2 regions of the Mesorhizobium sp. M1027 genome follow, and region 1 is predicted to be linked to the other one. Evidence: predicted binding sites of a transcription regulator. Region 1 holds the regulator's gene; the other holds the start of a gene.
What was found. Region 1 encodes PhoB, which activates phosphate uptake and scavenging genes when phosphate is short. Its sites were predicted from a motif close to TGTCATNNANCTGTCAT; they were not measured.

Region 1 (7,519 bases):
GGCCCGATCTCCGGCTGCTGTCAACATCGATTCTGATGGATTTTGATGACTGTGCGAGTTTTTTCGAGCGTCGGAATAAACGATGACAGCGCCACCTGCATCTGACACTATTTGCCGCATCCGACACTATTTGTCGGACATTACCGACGGCTTCCGGTTCATGAGCGGCCGCGGCAACCGGGAGGAAAGCAAAACGATGTCGGTCGGAATCCGCCATGACGATTTGCGCCGGCGCAACCGGGCGATGGTGATCTCGGCGGTGCGCCGGGCCGGCCAGCCATCGCGTACGGAGATCGCAGCCACCACCGGCCTCAGTCATTCAACCATATCGGCGATCTCCTCCGACCTGATACGGGAAGGCATCCTCGCCGAGAGCAAGGCAAGTGAGCCCGTTTCGTTGAAACGCGGTCGTCCACAGGTCGGCCTCGCCCTCAACCCGGAAGCGGCGGCGGTGCTGACTGTGGTGTTGTCGCTGAATTTCCTGTCGGCCGCCATTATCGACTATGCGGGACAGGTGGTCGCCGAGGAACAGCGCCGGCTGGACACGCTGACCATGCCGCGCGACGAGCTGATCCGCGAATGCATGGCCATCGTCCGGCGCCGGCTTGAGGACCCAGACCTTGACGTCCGCAGTGTCGCCCGCATCGCCCTGGCGATTCAGGGCATTACCGACTCCCCTGCACGCGCCATGCTGTGGTCGCCGATCACGCCGCAGACCGACATCGCCTTTGCCGACATGCTGGAGGACGAATTCGGCATCCCGGCCACGGTGGAGAACGACTGCAATATGATGGCGGTGGCTTTGCGCTGGCGCAATCCGGATCGCTATCGCGACGACTTCATCGCCATCCTGCTTTCGCATGGCATCGGTATGGGGCTTGTGCTGAAGGGCGAACTGTTCACCGGGACGCATTCCTCGGGCGGCGAATTTGGCCACATGATCCATCGTCCGGGCGGAGCGCTCTGCCGTTGCGGGCGGCGCGGCTGCATCGAAGCCTATGCCGGCAACTATGCCATCTGGCGCAACGCCAGGCAGATGAGCGAAGACAGCGAACCGGTCGCCGACGTCGGCGACGCCGACATGCGCGCGCTGGCCGCCCGCGCGCGCGAGAAGGATGGGCCGGAACGCGAGGCCTACCGCAAGGCCGGCGAAGCGCTGGGTTTCGGTCTCGGCTCGCTGTTCGCGCTGATCGATCCGGCACCGGTCGCGATGGTCGGCGCCAGTGCCGCCGCCTTCGATCTGATCGAGCCGGCCTTGCGCAAGGCCATCGCCCAGACCGCCGGCGGCCAGCACTCGGGCTCGATCTCCTTCGATACCGAGCCGAACGAATTGCCGCTGATCCGCGAAGGCTGCGCGATGCGGGCGTTAAGCTTCGTCGACCAGGAGATTTTCGCGCCGGGCGCGCAAATGAGGCCCGGCGTCAGAAAGAACGTCGCCTGACCAGGCGGGTCAATCTTCCCTGATCGCATAGCCGGCACCGCGGATGGTGCGGATGACATCCGGCATGCGGCCGTTATTGACGGCTTTGCGCAGCCGCCCGACATGCACGTCGACGGTGCGTTCGTCGATATAGATCGTCTCGCCCCAGACATTATCGAGCAACTGGCTACGCGAGAAGACGCGGCCCGGATGCCGCATCATGAACTCGAGCAACCGGAATTCGGTCGGCCCGAGCCGGATCTCGCTCTTCTTGCGATAGACCCTGTGCGATTCGCGATCGAGCACGATGTCGCCGACCTTCAGCACGCTGGACAGCACTTCCGGCTTGGCGCGCCGCAGCAGCGCCTTGACCCTGGCCATGAATTCCGGTGTCGAAAACGGTTTGACAAGATAGTCGTCGGCGCCGGTCGAAAGACCGCGCACCCGGTCGCTCTCCTCGCCGCGCGCGGTCAGCATGATGATCGGCAGCCGCTCGGTTTCGGGGCGCACGCGCAACCGGCGGCAGAGCTCGATGCCGGAAACCGCCGGTATCATCCAGTCGAGCACCAGAAGGTCGGGCACATTCTCCTGCAAACGGATCTCGGCTTCGTCGCCGCGTGTCACCACCTCGACCTGGTAGCCTTCGGATTCGAGATTGTAGCGGAGCAGCACGCCCAACGGCTCCTCGTCCTCCACCACCATTATGCGTGGTGCGATCATCGGCTGGGCACCCCCATCATGTCACCGGCGCGGACATTGTCGTTTCGTCCTGCTTCGGACGGTTGACCGGCAATTGCTCGCCGGTCAGCACATAATACGCATTTTCGGCGATGTTGGTGACATGGTCGCCGATCCGCTCCAGATTCTTGGCGCAGAACAGCAGATGCGTGCAAGCGGTGATGTTGCGCGGATCCTCCATCATGTAGGTCAACAGCTCGCGGAACACCGACGTGTATTTGACGTCGATGCGCTCGTCGGCGGCACGCAGCTTGGCCAACGCGGCCGCATCGCCTGCAGCATACTCCTCGATGACGCCCTGCACCTGGATGAGCACCAGCTGCGCCATCGCATCGATGGAATGCGATAGGTCGCGCGGCGTGACGCTGAGGCCGACCGCGCTCACACGCTTGGCGATATTCTTGGCAAGGTCGCCGATGCGTTCGAGGTCGCCCGCCATGCGGATCGCTCCGACGACATGGCGCAGATCGTGAGCCATTGGCTGGCGCTTGGCGATCAGGGTGATGGCGCGGTCGTCCAGTTCGCGTTGACGCGCGTCCATGATGGCGTCGTCAGAGACGACGCGTTGCGCCAGCACGTTGTCGGAATTCAACAGGGCCTTGGTCGCCCCGCCGACCATCGAACCGGCGAGGTCGGCCATGTCGCGGATCAGCTTGCTGATCTGCTCGAGATCCTCGTCGAAAGAAGCGACTGTGTGTTCGCCCATGGTCCTGTCCTCATATGCATGATCGGAACGGCTCAGCCGAAGCGGCCAGTGATGTAGTCCTGCGTGCGCTTCTCGCGGGGCGACGTGAATATCTTCTCGGTCCGGTCGAACTCGACCAGTTCACCCAGATACATGAAGGCGGTCTGGCGCGACACGCGCGCCGCTTGCTGCATGTTGTGGGTGACGATGACGATCGTGTAGTCGGCTTGCAGCTCGTCGATCAGTTCCTCGATCTTGGCCGTCGACAGCGGGTCGAGGGCCGAAGCCGGTTCGTCGAGCAGAATGACTTCCGGCTTCACTGCCACGGTGCGGGCAATGCAGAGCCGCTGCTGCTGGCCGCCGGACAGGCTCAAGCCGCTGGCGTTTAGCTTGTCCTTGACCTCGCTCCACAGCGCGGCCCGCTTCAACGCTTGCTCGACGCGGCCGTCCATCTCGGACTTGCCGAGATTCTCGTAGAGCCTGACGCCGAAGGCTATGTTCTCGTAGATCGACATCGGGAACGGCGTCGGCTTCTGGAATACCATGCCGATCTTTGTCCTGAGGAGGTTGAGATCCTGCGACCGGTCGAGAATGTTCTTGCCGTCGAGCAGCACCTGGCCCTCGGCGGTCTGTTTCGGGTAGAGCTCGTAGATGCGGTTGAAGACGCGCAGCAGCGTCGATTTCCCGCAACCCGAAGGGCCGATGAAGGCCGTGACGCTGCGCTCGGGCAGCGACAGGCTGATGTCCTTCAGCGCCTTGCTCTGGCCGTAGTAGAAGTTGAGGTTCTTGACCTCGATCTTCGTCTTCTCGGTGACCGTTTCGGTCATCGTCATGTCCGGAGACAACATCTGTGTCATCTGTCCTCTCTGCGTCCGGTAAGGCTGCGGGCGAGGATGCTCAAGCCCAGAACCGTCAGGGTGATTATGAGTGCGCCGGTCCACGCCAGTTGCTGCCATTCCTCGTAAGGGCTGAGAGCGAACTGGAAGATGGTCACCGGCAGGCTGGCCATCGGCGCGTTGATATTGCTGCTCCAGAACTGGTTGTTGAGCGCGGTGAAGAGCAGCGGCGCCGTCTCGCCGGAAATGCGTGCTATCGCCAGCAATATGCCGGTGACGATGCCGGACAATGCGGCGCGGTAGGCGACCGAACGGATCACCACCCAGCGCGGCGCGCCGATCGCGGCACCGGCTTCACGCAACGCGTTCGGCACCAGGTTGAGCATGTCTTCAGTGGTGCGCACGACCACCGGAATGACCAGGATGGCAAGCGCCACGGCGCCGGCAATGGCCGAGAAATGTCCCATTGGCCGCACCATCAATTCATAGACGAACAAGCCGATGATGATCGACGGCGCCGACAACAGGATGTCGTTGATGAAGCGGACGACGGTGGTGATGCGCGAAAAGCGTCCATACTCGGCCATGTAGGTTCCCGCCAGCACGCCGATCGGCGTGCCGACGACAACGGCGATGATCGTCATCAGCAGGCTGCCCGCGATGGCATTGAGCAGGCCGCCGGCCTCGCCCGGTGGTGGCGTCATCTCGGTGAAGACCGCGAACGAAAGCCCGGCTGTGCCCTTATAGACCAACGCACCGAGGATGAGCGCCAGCCAGGCAAGCCCGATGCCGGCGGCGACGACGCAAAGCGCCATCATCACCGAATTCCTGGCTTTGCGGCGGCTGTGGAGCGATGAGGATGTCGACATCGGTCAGGCTCCCGTACGGGCGTCGATCCGCATCAGCATATAGCGGGCGGCGGCAAGGATCAGGAAGGTGATGACGAACAGGATCAGGCCGAGCGCGACCAGCGAGGAGGTGTAGAGGTCGCCGTCGGCCTCGGTAAATTCATTGGCGATGGTCGCCGAAATCGTCGTGCCCGGTGCGAACAGGGAGGCACTGATGCGATGCGCGTTGCCGATGACGAAAGTCACCGCCATGGTTTCGCCGAGTGCCCGGCCGAGGCCAAGCATGACGCCGCCCATGATGCCGATGCGGGTATAGGGAATGACCACGCGCCGGGTCACTTCCCAGGTCGTGCAACCGATGCCGTAGGCCGATTCCTTCAGCACCGCCGGCACCGTATCGAAGACATCCTTGGTGATCGAGGTGATGAAGGGCAACACCATTATGGCGAGGATCAGCGCCGAGGTCAGAAGGCCGATGCCGTAAGGAGGGCCGGCGAAAAGGCTGGATAGTCCCGGCACGCCGTGGAAGATGTTGATGATGAAGGGCTGTATCGTCGTCTGCAGGAATGGCGCGAACACGAACAGGCCCCAGATACCATAGATGATCGAGGGAATGCCGGCCAATAGCTCGACCGCTATGCCGATCGGGCGCCTGAGCGGGCGCGGGCAGAGCTCGGTGAGAAAGATCGCAATGCCGATGCCGATCGGAACCGCGATCAGGATGGCGATGGCCGCCGTTACCAGGGTGCCGTAGATCGGCGCCAGTGCGCCAAATTTTTCCGTGACCGGATTCCAGCTCTCAGTCGTCAGGAAAGAAAAGCCGAAGGACGACAGCGCCTGCCATGAGCCGGCAAACAGCGAGATCGCGACACCGCCGAGGATGACCAGCACAAGGATTGCGGAAGCGCGGGTGAGTCCGCGAAATATGGCATCTGTGAGCGCGAAGCGCCGCACCGTAGCGTCCCTGGCCCGGGCTGCTGCAGATGATGGCATGGCATCGGAAGCGATGGTCATTGGGTCCTCGCGATTAAAGGCAACAGGGAGGGCGCCGTCGACGCCCTCCCTGGAGGAGATTACATAGCCGAGTAGAGCGGCTTGCCATCGTCGCCGACGACTTCCTTGGCCCACATGGCCTTGACGCTCTCAACCACCTTGTCGGGCATCGGAACGTAGTCCAGCTCGCCGGCCATCTCGTCGCCCTTGTCATACGCCCAGGCGAAGAATTTGAGCGCTTCGCCGGTGGTCGCGGCGTCGTCCGGCTTCTTATACAGGAGGATCCACGTCGCCGCCGTCATCGGCCAGGACTCGGCGCCCGGCTCATTGGCGAGGATCACCCCATAGCCCGGCTGCGAGCTCCAGTCGGCATTGGCCGCTGCCGCCGAGAACGCGGCTGCGGTGGGCTCGACCTTCTTGCCGTCCTTGTTGATCATGTCGGTGTGGGTGAGCTTGTTCTGCTTGGCGTAGGCGTATTCGACATAACCGATCGCGCCGCCGGTCTGGGAGACGTTGTTGGCAACGCCCTCATTGCCTTTGGCGCCGATGCCGACCGGCCATTCCACGGCCTTGTCGACGCCAACCTTTTCTTTCCAGTCCGCGCTGACGTCGCCGAGGTAATAGGTGAAGTTGAACGTCGTGCCCGAACCATCGGAACGGTGAACGACCGCGATCGCTTGCGAAGGCAGCTTGACGTCGGGATTGAGCTTCTTGATCGCCTCGTCATCCCAGCTCGTGATCTTGCCGAGGAAGATGTCGGCCAGCGTCGGGCCGTCGAGAACCAACTCGCCCGGCTTGATGCCTTCGAGATTGACGACCGGAACGATGCCGCCCATCACCATCGGGAACTGAGCCAGTCCGGACGCTTCAAGCTCGTCGCCCTTGAGCGGCGCATCCGAAGCGCCGAAGGTAACGGTCTTGGCCTTGATCTGCTTGATACCGCCGCCGGAACCGATCGACTGGTAGTTGAGGCCAACGCCGGTGTCTTTCTTGTAGGTGTCGGCCCACTTCGCATAGATCGGGTAGGGGAAGGTGGCGCCGGCGCCGGAGATGTCCGCGGCGAGCGCGGCGGACAGAGTGAGGGTGGTCGTCGCCGCCATTGCAATCGCAACGGCCGCCGAGCGGATGAAATGTCTCATGTGGCCTGCTCCTGTTCGGAATATGGTCTCTCGGCGCCATTCCTCCGGCGCCCGCTGAGGCCAATAGCCCCCGATTATTACAGTCGCATGACAGTTTCATGTCGCTCCGGTAACGTCGTCCAGCCGGGTTAAGAAGGAGCGGCCGCGGGCTTTGTCGGCATGGGCCGCGGTTTGCCGCTGGAATCAGCAGCTTGCGTGATTTCCGGCCGGCATCGTCGGCTCGGCGATCGCAGCCACCGGCTTTAAAAGAAAAAAACCGGACGGGAGCGCGTTGCATGCAGCCAGAACGTGTCATGGCCGCGCCATCGCCGAAACAGGTCCGTTGGGGTAAATCTGACCCTGTTTCTTGCCGGCGGTCGCTGCTCCCGCCCGTAACTGGAGGAGCGGAACTTCGAACATCCCATTGTCGCCACTGAGCGCGGCTTTGGTATGGTGCGATCGCACCATGGCCTTACGCTGGAAGCGTTGACGAATCGCAAGTTTCTAACTCGCGCTGGATCCCCATTCGCGCCCGACTCGGCGCTCGATCTTCGAGCAAGGCCTTCGACGGGAAGCGCGACGACTTCTACTTCACGGTATCTACTCCCTTCGCCCTATTCCGCCGGTTGTCGGTTAGGCCGAAGCGGCGTTATAAGCTTGCAGGGGTATTGCTGATGTCTCGACGGATTCTGCCTGTCTTCCTGTGCCTGGCGCTGCCTCTGGGAAGCGGCTGCGCTCGCAGCTATGACGGCACCGTGATCATTCCCAAGCCGCTCGATGTTCGCCGGTTCTGGGACCGTCCTTCGCCGCAGGCGCAAGCCGAACAGTCGCAACTGGAGACCGACGTCTTTCCAGTGGCGCCGCAAACGACGAAAAGGCCG
Region 2 (7,519 bases), on a different contig from region 1:
ACGCCGATGGCTCCGATGACCACGGCAAGGCTGGTAAGTCCGTCGGTGCGGGCGTGATAGCCGTCGGCAATCAGTGCCGCGCTGTTGATTTCGCGGCCGACACGGATACGGAACACGGCAACCGCCTCGTTGCCGAGGAAGCCGACAATGCCCGCCGCCGCCAGCCAGCCCAGGTGCGTCACCGCTTGTGGATTGATCAGCCTGTCGATGGCTTGGTAGGCGGCGACTACAGCGCTGAACAGGATGATGAGCACGATGATGATGCCGGCCAGATCCTCGACCCGGCCCAAGCCATAGGTGAAGGTCCGCGACGGCTTGCGCCGCGCCAGCACGAACGCAATCCATAGCGGGATCGCCGTGGTCGCATCGCCGATGTTATGGATCGTATCGGCCAGCAATGCCACGCTCCCCGACAGCACAACCACGACCATCTGCAATGCTGCGGTGATCGCCAGGATCACGAACGACCATTTGATTGCCCAGATGCCCCGATCGGTGGTGGCAATTGTCGCATCGATGACGCCATGGCTGTGGCCGTGCGGACCGTGATCGCCGTGATGATGTGCGGCGTGCGAGCCGAACCCGAGCCATTCCAGAATGCGGGCTACGATGGCATTCATAGATATTTCGCCAGCTGCTTGAGCTCCGCCAGCGAGTTGCCGCCGGTTTCGACGCTGTCCGTCAGGCAATGCTCGATGTGATCGTTGATCAGCTCGCGCTTGGCGCTGCTGATGGCCCGTTCGACGGCATGAAGCTGCTGCGCCAGATCAACGCAAGGGCGATGCGCCTCGATCATCGCCAGCACCGCCGCGAGGTGGCCTTGCGCGCGCTTCAGGCGCTTTATGATGGAAGGATGCGAAGCGTGGAGGTGATCTGACATGCCTCTGCATATCCTCCCCGGGAGGATACGCGTCAAGCTCTAAGTCAGCTGTGCAATTTCCGGAGAGGCTTCACCTTGAACATTGCTTGGCCTATGCCTTCCCCATGAAGAAGCTTGCTCGTTTTCTCGGCCTGCTGGTCGTTGCAGCAGTCCTTGCGGTGGCGCTGGGCACGCTGCTGCCGCGCCCGCTCTGGCCGGCGGCCGCTGCCGATCCGATCGGCACAAGCCACCACATCGTGGTGCTGAAAAATCCGATCCACACCGACATCGCCATCCCGGTCGACGACGATGTGCGCCGGCGCTTCCACTTCCTGGTCGATGCCGGCATTCCGGCCGACATGGCGGAGGTCCGCTACATCGTCTTCGGCTGGGGCGGCCGCGCCTTCTATCTCGAGACGCCGACCTGGTCGGAACTGAAGGCAGTGCCGGTGATGAAGGCGCTGACCGTCGATGCCTCGGTGATGCATGTCGACATTTCAGGCGAAATCGCCGAGCCGCATCCCGACGTCGCCGGCTTCGACGTAAGTGAGGAACGCTTTGCGGCGCTGCTCGATTTCATTGCAGCGAGTTTTCAGCAGGGACCGAACGGGGCCATGCCGATCGAGGATGCGGCCTACTCCCGTTTCGATCGTTTCTTCGAAGCCAATGGCCATTTCAACGCGCTGGTCGGCTGCAACACCTGGGCGGCGGCGGCACTGCGCACCGCCGGCCTGCGCACCGGCTGGTGGAACCCGCTGCCGGCCTCGCTTAGCCTGTCGATGCGGCTTTACAATTGACAAGGCTCCGATGACTTAGGACCGCCGAGCGTCCGCCCGCCAGCCATAGAGCCAGTCCAGATCAGCGGCGAGTTTTTCGGGTGAGCGCATCGCCAGGAACAGGTTGCGGGCCATCGCCACCGGCCCGGCCGCATGCCAGGCGAGGCGGTTGAGGGCGCCGCGGCGGGCGACCTGGGATACGCGCGGCCGCCGCGCCTGTTCCCAGGCGACAAGCGCGTTGCTGAGGTCGGCAGGCGAGCTGGCAACGAAACCGGCAAGGGTTACCGCGTCTTCGATCGCCATCGCCGCTCCCTGTGCGGCAAACGGCGTCATCGCATGCGCCGCATCGCCAATCAGCGCTATGCCCTCCGGCGTCGTCCACCGCCGCTGCTCGACGGTATGGATCGGCCATGCCGTCCATGGCGTGGCCTCGCTCGCCAGACGGACCAGCGCCGGCGCGGTACCGCGCATGGCGCTGGCGAGGATGGCGGGGTCGGCATGCCCCGACCAGCTCTCGGCGATGCGCTCGCCCTTGGTGAAGGCCGCGAGGTTGAAGACCGCGCCACGGCTGACCGGATAGGCGACCATATGGAAGCCTGGATAGAGGAATGCGGTAACGCAATCCGGCGCACCGATCACCCTGAAGGCTTGTCCGGCGAGGCTGTCCGCGGCCACCGTTGCGCGCCAGGCAAGCTCGCCCGAGAAGCGGCTTCTCCGGAAATCGGCCGCCTCGCGGGCGAGCGTTTCTCGCACCGACGACCAGACGCCATCGGCTCCGACCAGCAACGATGCTTCGGTTTCGATGGTCGTGCCGGCAATCTCGACTGTTGCGGTGATGCCATTCGGTCCGGTTGCGACGCCGCCGACGCGGGCACCGGTGGCAAGCTCGACCTCGGAGCGCTCGGCTATCCGCTCCATCAGCGCTGACTGCAGATCGGCGCGGTGGGCGACGAGATAGGGTGCCCCCCAGCGCGTTTCAGCTACCTGGCCAAGCGGTACGCGCGCCAGCTCGCGCAGCGTGACGGCATCCTTCAGCACGACCGTCTCCGGCCGCACCGCCGTCGGCAGCAGCCGATCGAGTACGCCGAATTGTCGAAGGATGCGTGTCGCGTTGGGTGAAAGCTGGATGCCGGCGCCGGCAGCCTCGAGATGCTGCGCCTGTTCGAACAGTTTTATCCGATAGCCGCGCTCGGCGAAAGCCAGTGCCGCGGTCAGCCCGGCGACGCCCGCCCCGGCGATGACCACCTGCCGGGACTGCGTTTGTCGCATCAGGCTTGTCGCGGAAGTATCAGGCGGCCTGGTCGATATAGAGGCAGCCCGGCGGCTGCGTTTCCAATGCCTTCAGCTTGGGCGAATAGCGATAGAGCGTCGAGCAATAGGGGCAGACTTTTTCATTGTCGTCGCCCATATCGAGAAATACATGCGGGTGGTCGAAAGGCGGATTGGCGCCGGTGCACATGAATTCCTTGACGCCGATGTCGATTGCCGGATAGCCCGCATCGTTCTGGAAATGGGGAATGGAACCGCCTGCCATCGTCGTCTCCTGATCTTGTCGATTGCATCTGGATCATAACCCATCTCTTTGCAAGATCGATGAAATGAAACTGTCGCAAAAGCCTGTCAGAGGATAAGTTAAGCCGGTTAAGGCTGTGGTCGTCGAACGGTGTGGGAAGAGCGGAAACCATGAACGAACTGAAGCCGGTCCAGAACGAATTCATCACCGTCGAGGCCGCGAGCCACGAAGGCGGCAATCCCGACCGCTTCGTCAATCGCGAGTTTTCCTGGCTGCAATTCAACCGGCGCGTGCTCGAGGAATCGCTGAACGCAAATCATCCGCTGCTCGAGCGCGTGCGCTTTCTGTCGATATCGGCCGCCAACCTCGACGAGTTCTTCATGGTCCGCGTCGCCGGTCTTGCCGGCCAGGTGCGCGAGGGCATCGTGCTGAAGAGCCCGGATGGGCGCACTCCCGAGCAGCAGCTCGAACAATTGCTGCGCGAGGTCGAGCGCCTGCAGGAGGACCAGCAGAACAGCCTTTCGGCGCTGATGCTGCTGCTCGACAGACAAGGCATCGAAAGCATCACCCGCGATGCGCTGACCAAGGACGAGAAGACCTGGCTCGAGGACCATTTCCAGGAGCAGGTATTTCCGGTCCTGACCCCGCTGTCGATCGACCCGGCGCATCCGTTTCCGTTCATTCCCAATCTCGGTTTCTCGATGGCGCTGCAATTGCGCCATCGCAAGAACGGCGAGGAAATGAGCGCGCTTCTGCGCCTGCCTGTGGCGCTGAGGCGCTTCATCCGTTTGCCGGATCGCAAGCATCATGTCCGCTTCATTCCACTCGAAGAGGCGGTCAGTCTCTATATCGGCAAGCTGTTCCCCGGCTATGAGGTCAAGGGCTCCGGCACGTTCCGCATCATCCGCGACAGCGATATCGAGGTCGAGGAAGAATCAGAGGATCTGGTGCGGCTGTTCGAGACGGCGCTGAAGCGGCGACGCCGCGGCTCGGTCATCCGCATCGAGTTCGACAGGTCGATGCCGGCCGAATTGCGCGATTTCGTCGCCGGCGAGCTCGGCGTCTCGGCCAGCCGGATCAGCGTGCTCACCGGTCCGCTGGCGCTCAGCCAGATCTCGGAGATCGTCGCCGTCGCCCGCGACGATCTGAAGTTCACGCCTTACAATCCGCGCTTTCCCGAGCGCATCCGCGAGCATGGCGGCGACTGTTTTGCCGCGATCCGCGAGAAGGACATCATCGTCCACCACCCTTACGAATCCTTCGACGTGGTGGTGCAGTTTCTGCGCCAGGCAATGGCCGACCCGGAAGTGGTGGCGATCAAGCAGACGCTCTACCGCACCTCCAACGACAGCCCGATCGTACGGGCTTTGGTCGATGCGGCGGAAGCCGGCAAGTCGGTGACGGCGCTGGTCGAGCTCAAGGCGCGCTTCGACGAGGAGGCCAACATCCGCTGGGCGCGCGACCTCGAGCGCGCCGGCGTCCAGGTCGTCTTTGGCTTTCTCGAACTGAAGACCCACGCAAAGATGTCGCTGGTCGTGCGGCGCGAGGACGGCAGGCTGCGCAATTACGTGCATCTCGGCACCGGCAACTACCACCCGGTCACCGCCCGCATCTACACCGATCTGTCCTTCTTCACCACCGACCCGACAATCGCGCGCGATGTCGCCCAGTTGTTCAACTTTATCACCGGCTATGCCGAGCCGGCCGAGCAGATGCGGCTGGCCATCTCGCCGTTCACGCTGCGCGACCGCATCCTCCAGCACATTTCGGATGAGATCAGCCACGCGCTGGAGGGCAGACCGGCCCGCATCTGGATGAAGATGAACGCCTTGGTCGACCCGATCGTCATCGATGCGCTCTACGATGCCAGCCGCGCCGGCGTCGAGATCGATCTCGTCGTGCGCGGCATCTGCTGTCTGAGACCGCAGGTGCCCGGCCTATCGGAGAACATCAGGGTGAAGTCGATCGTCGGCCGCTTCCTCGAGCACAGCCGCATCTATTGCTTCGGCAACGGCCACGGCCTGCCCTCGGACGGGGCGATCGTCTACATCTCCTCGGCCGATCTGATGCCGCGCAATCTCGACCGCCGCGTCGAGACCATGGTGCCGATCACCAATCCAACTGTGCATGAGCAGGTGCTCGGCCAGATCATGCTCGGCAACATCATGGACAACCAGCAAAGTTTCGACGTATTGGCTGATGGAACCTCCCGGCGCGTCGTGCTGGAGGAGGGCGAGGAACCGTTCAACGCGCAGGAATATTTCATGACCAATCCGAGCCTGTCCGGACGGGGCGATGCGTTGAAGTCGCATGCGCCCAAGCGCATCGCGCAGTTCAAACGCCGCAAGAAACAGAACGCAGCGACGGGCTGATGATTTCAGCGTCCCAGGGCCGGCTCCAGGACCGCCGACCGCTGTCCATCATCGATATCGGGTCGAACTCGATCCGTCTTGTGATCTATGAGGGGCTGGCGCGCTCGCCGACCTTGCTGTTCAACGAAAAGATGCTGGCCGGCCTCGGCCGCGGCATCGTTTCGACCGGAAAGCTCGATCCCGAGGCGGTGACACGTTCGATGGAAGAGTTCCGCCGCTTCCGCGCGCTCTCCGACCAGGCCGGCGCCGAGCGCATGTATGTGCTGGCGACCGCCGCCGCTCGTGAGGCGGTCAACGGCCCCGACTTCATCCACCGCGCCGAGGATGTGCTCAGGACCGAGATCCAGGTGCTGAGCGGTCGCGAGGAAGCTCATTATTCGGCACTCGGCGTCATCTCCGGTTTCCATCCGGCCAACGGCATCGCCGGCGACCTTGGCGGCGGCAGCCTCGAACTGATCGATATCGACGGTGAGACGATCGGTGACGGCATCACGCTGCCGTTGGGCGGCTTGCGCCTGCAGGACATGGCGAAGAACTCGCTGGCCCAGGCGGCAAGGATCACGCGCGAGCAACTGGCGCGGGCGAAATTGCTGAAGGGCGGGCAGGGCAGGGCCTTCTACACGGTCGGCGGCACCTGGCGAAACCTCGCCCGGCTGCACATGGAAATGACCAACTACCCGCTCGGCGTCATGCACCACTACGAGATCGGCATCGAAAGCGCCGCGAACTTCCTCCGGCAGGTCGCCAAAGCCGAGATCGATAAGATCAAAGGCATCGAGGGCATCTCCAAGAACCGCCGCTCGCTGCTGCCCTATGGCGCCATCGTGCTGCAGGAGATCATGGCGGCGATGCAGCCGTCGAAGATCATCGTGTCGGCGCTGGGCGTGCGCGAGGGCTTTCTCTATTCACTGCTCGATAAGGCCGAGCAGAAGGCCGATCCGCTGATCTCGGCTGCGGAAGAGCTTGCCCGCCTGCGCTCGCGCTCGGTCGACCACGCGCATGAGCTTGTCGAATGGACCGGCAAGGCGTTCGCCGCCTTCGGCATCGACGAAACCAGGGATGAGGCGCGCTACCGCCACGCCGCCTGCCTGCTCGCCGATATCGGCTGGCGTGCCCATCCCGAATATCGCGGCAAGCAATCGCTCAACATCATCGCTCACGCCTCTTTTATTGGCGTCGACCATCCCGGCCGCGCCTTCCTGGCGCTTGTCAGCCTGTTTCGTCACGAGGGCGTGTTCAATGAAGCCGCTCCGGAAATCCGCGGGCTGGCGACACCGCGCTATCTCGAGCGCGCCCGCGTGCTGGCCGCGCTGCTGCGCGTCGTCTATTTGCTGAGCGCGGCAATGCCCGGCGTCATGCCGCGACTGAAATGGGAAAACCGCGGCAATGGCGTGCTGGCGCTGGTGCTGCCGGCAGCGCTGGCCGATCTTTACGGCGAGCGGCCGGCCGGCCGGCTGGCACAGCTGGCAAGGGTCACCAACCGCCGGCTGGTGCTGGCGGTCGAGGGCGGGCCTAGCATGTCTGTCAAATAGACGCCCGCGCTGTCGCGTCGCGACCGTTGAGGAAAGAAGGGAAACGCCGTGAAATCCAGGCAGGTTCTTCAGCTGTTGGTTGCCGGGATCTTCGTCCTCTTCGCGGGCCCGTCAATGTGAGCCGTCTCGCAAAGTTCGTTTTTCTGGACACTGAATAAACCGGGCGGCAGCTTAGGCGCTCGCTGCAACCAGCCGCCCGTCGGCCGACCAGGCGCCCGCACCAGCCATTGCCAGCGCCAGGAAACCGCCTGCTATGGCGATGTCCTTCATCAGCATCTGTGAATGCATGAAGGTCAGCGTCGGATCGTCGCCGCCCTGGCCATAATGACCGAGGAAGCCCGCCGCGATGCAGAAGGCAGCGAGCAGCAGCGCCACGACCGGCGTCTTGAAGCCGACGAGGATGAGCAGCCCGGCGATCAGCTCGAACAGGCCTGTCGCCCAAGCCACCAGCGTCGGCAGCGGCAGGC

Region 2: a site for PhoB is predicted at 3,230-3,246, ahead of NKH50_RS24435 (RNA degradosome polyphosphate kinase). Genes of this name have one in related genera too.

What each region holds. Positions count from the first base shown of each region.
Region 1 is NZ_JAMYMW010000010.1:144,363-151,881, forward strand. It holds gene NKH50_RS20385 (ROK family protein) at 197-1,441, shown strand; gene phoB (phosphate regulon transcriptional regulator PhoB) at 1,451-2,140, opposite strand; gene phoU (phosphate signaling complex protein PhoU) at 2,157-2,864, opposite strand; gene pstB (phosphate ABC transporter ATP-binding protein PstB) at 2,897-3,700, opposite strand; gene pstA (phosphate ABC transporter permease PstA) at 3,697-4,548, opposite strand; gene pstC (phosphate ABC transporter permease subunit PstC) at 4,552-5,541, opposite strand; gene pstS (phosphate ABC transporter substrate-binding protein PstS) at 5,601-6,659, opposite strand; gene NKH50_RS20420 (hypothetical protein) at 7,313-7,519, shown strand, end outside.
Region 2 is NZ_JAMYMW010000014.1:54,728-62,246, forward strand. It holds partial or broken gene NKH50_RS24410 (cation diffusion facilitator family transporter) at 1-611, opposite strand, end outside; gene NKH50_RS24415 (metal-sensing transcriptional repressor) at 617-880, opposite strand; gene NKH50_RS24420 (TIGR02117 family protein) at 985-1,656, shown strand; gene NKH50_RS24425 (FAD-dependent monooxygenase) at 1,672-2,904, opposite strand; gene NKH50_RS24430 (zinc-finger domain-containing protein) at 2,924-3,169, opposite strand; gene NKH50_RS24435 (RNA degradosome polyphosphate kinase) at 3,319-5,520, shown strand; gene ppx (exopolyphosphatase) at 5,520-7,052, shown strand; gene NKH50_RS24445 (DoxX family protein) at 7,224-7,519, opposite strand, start outside.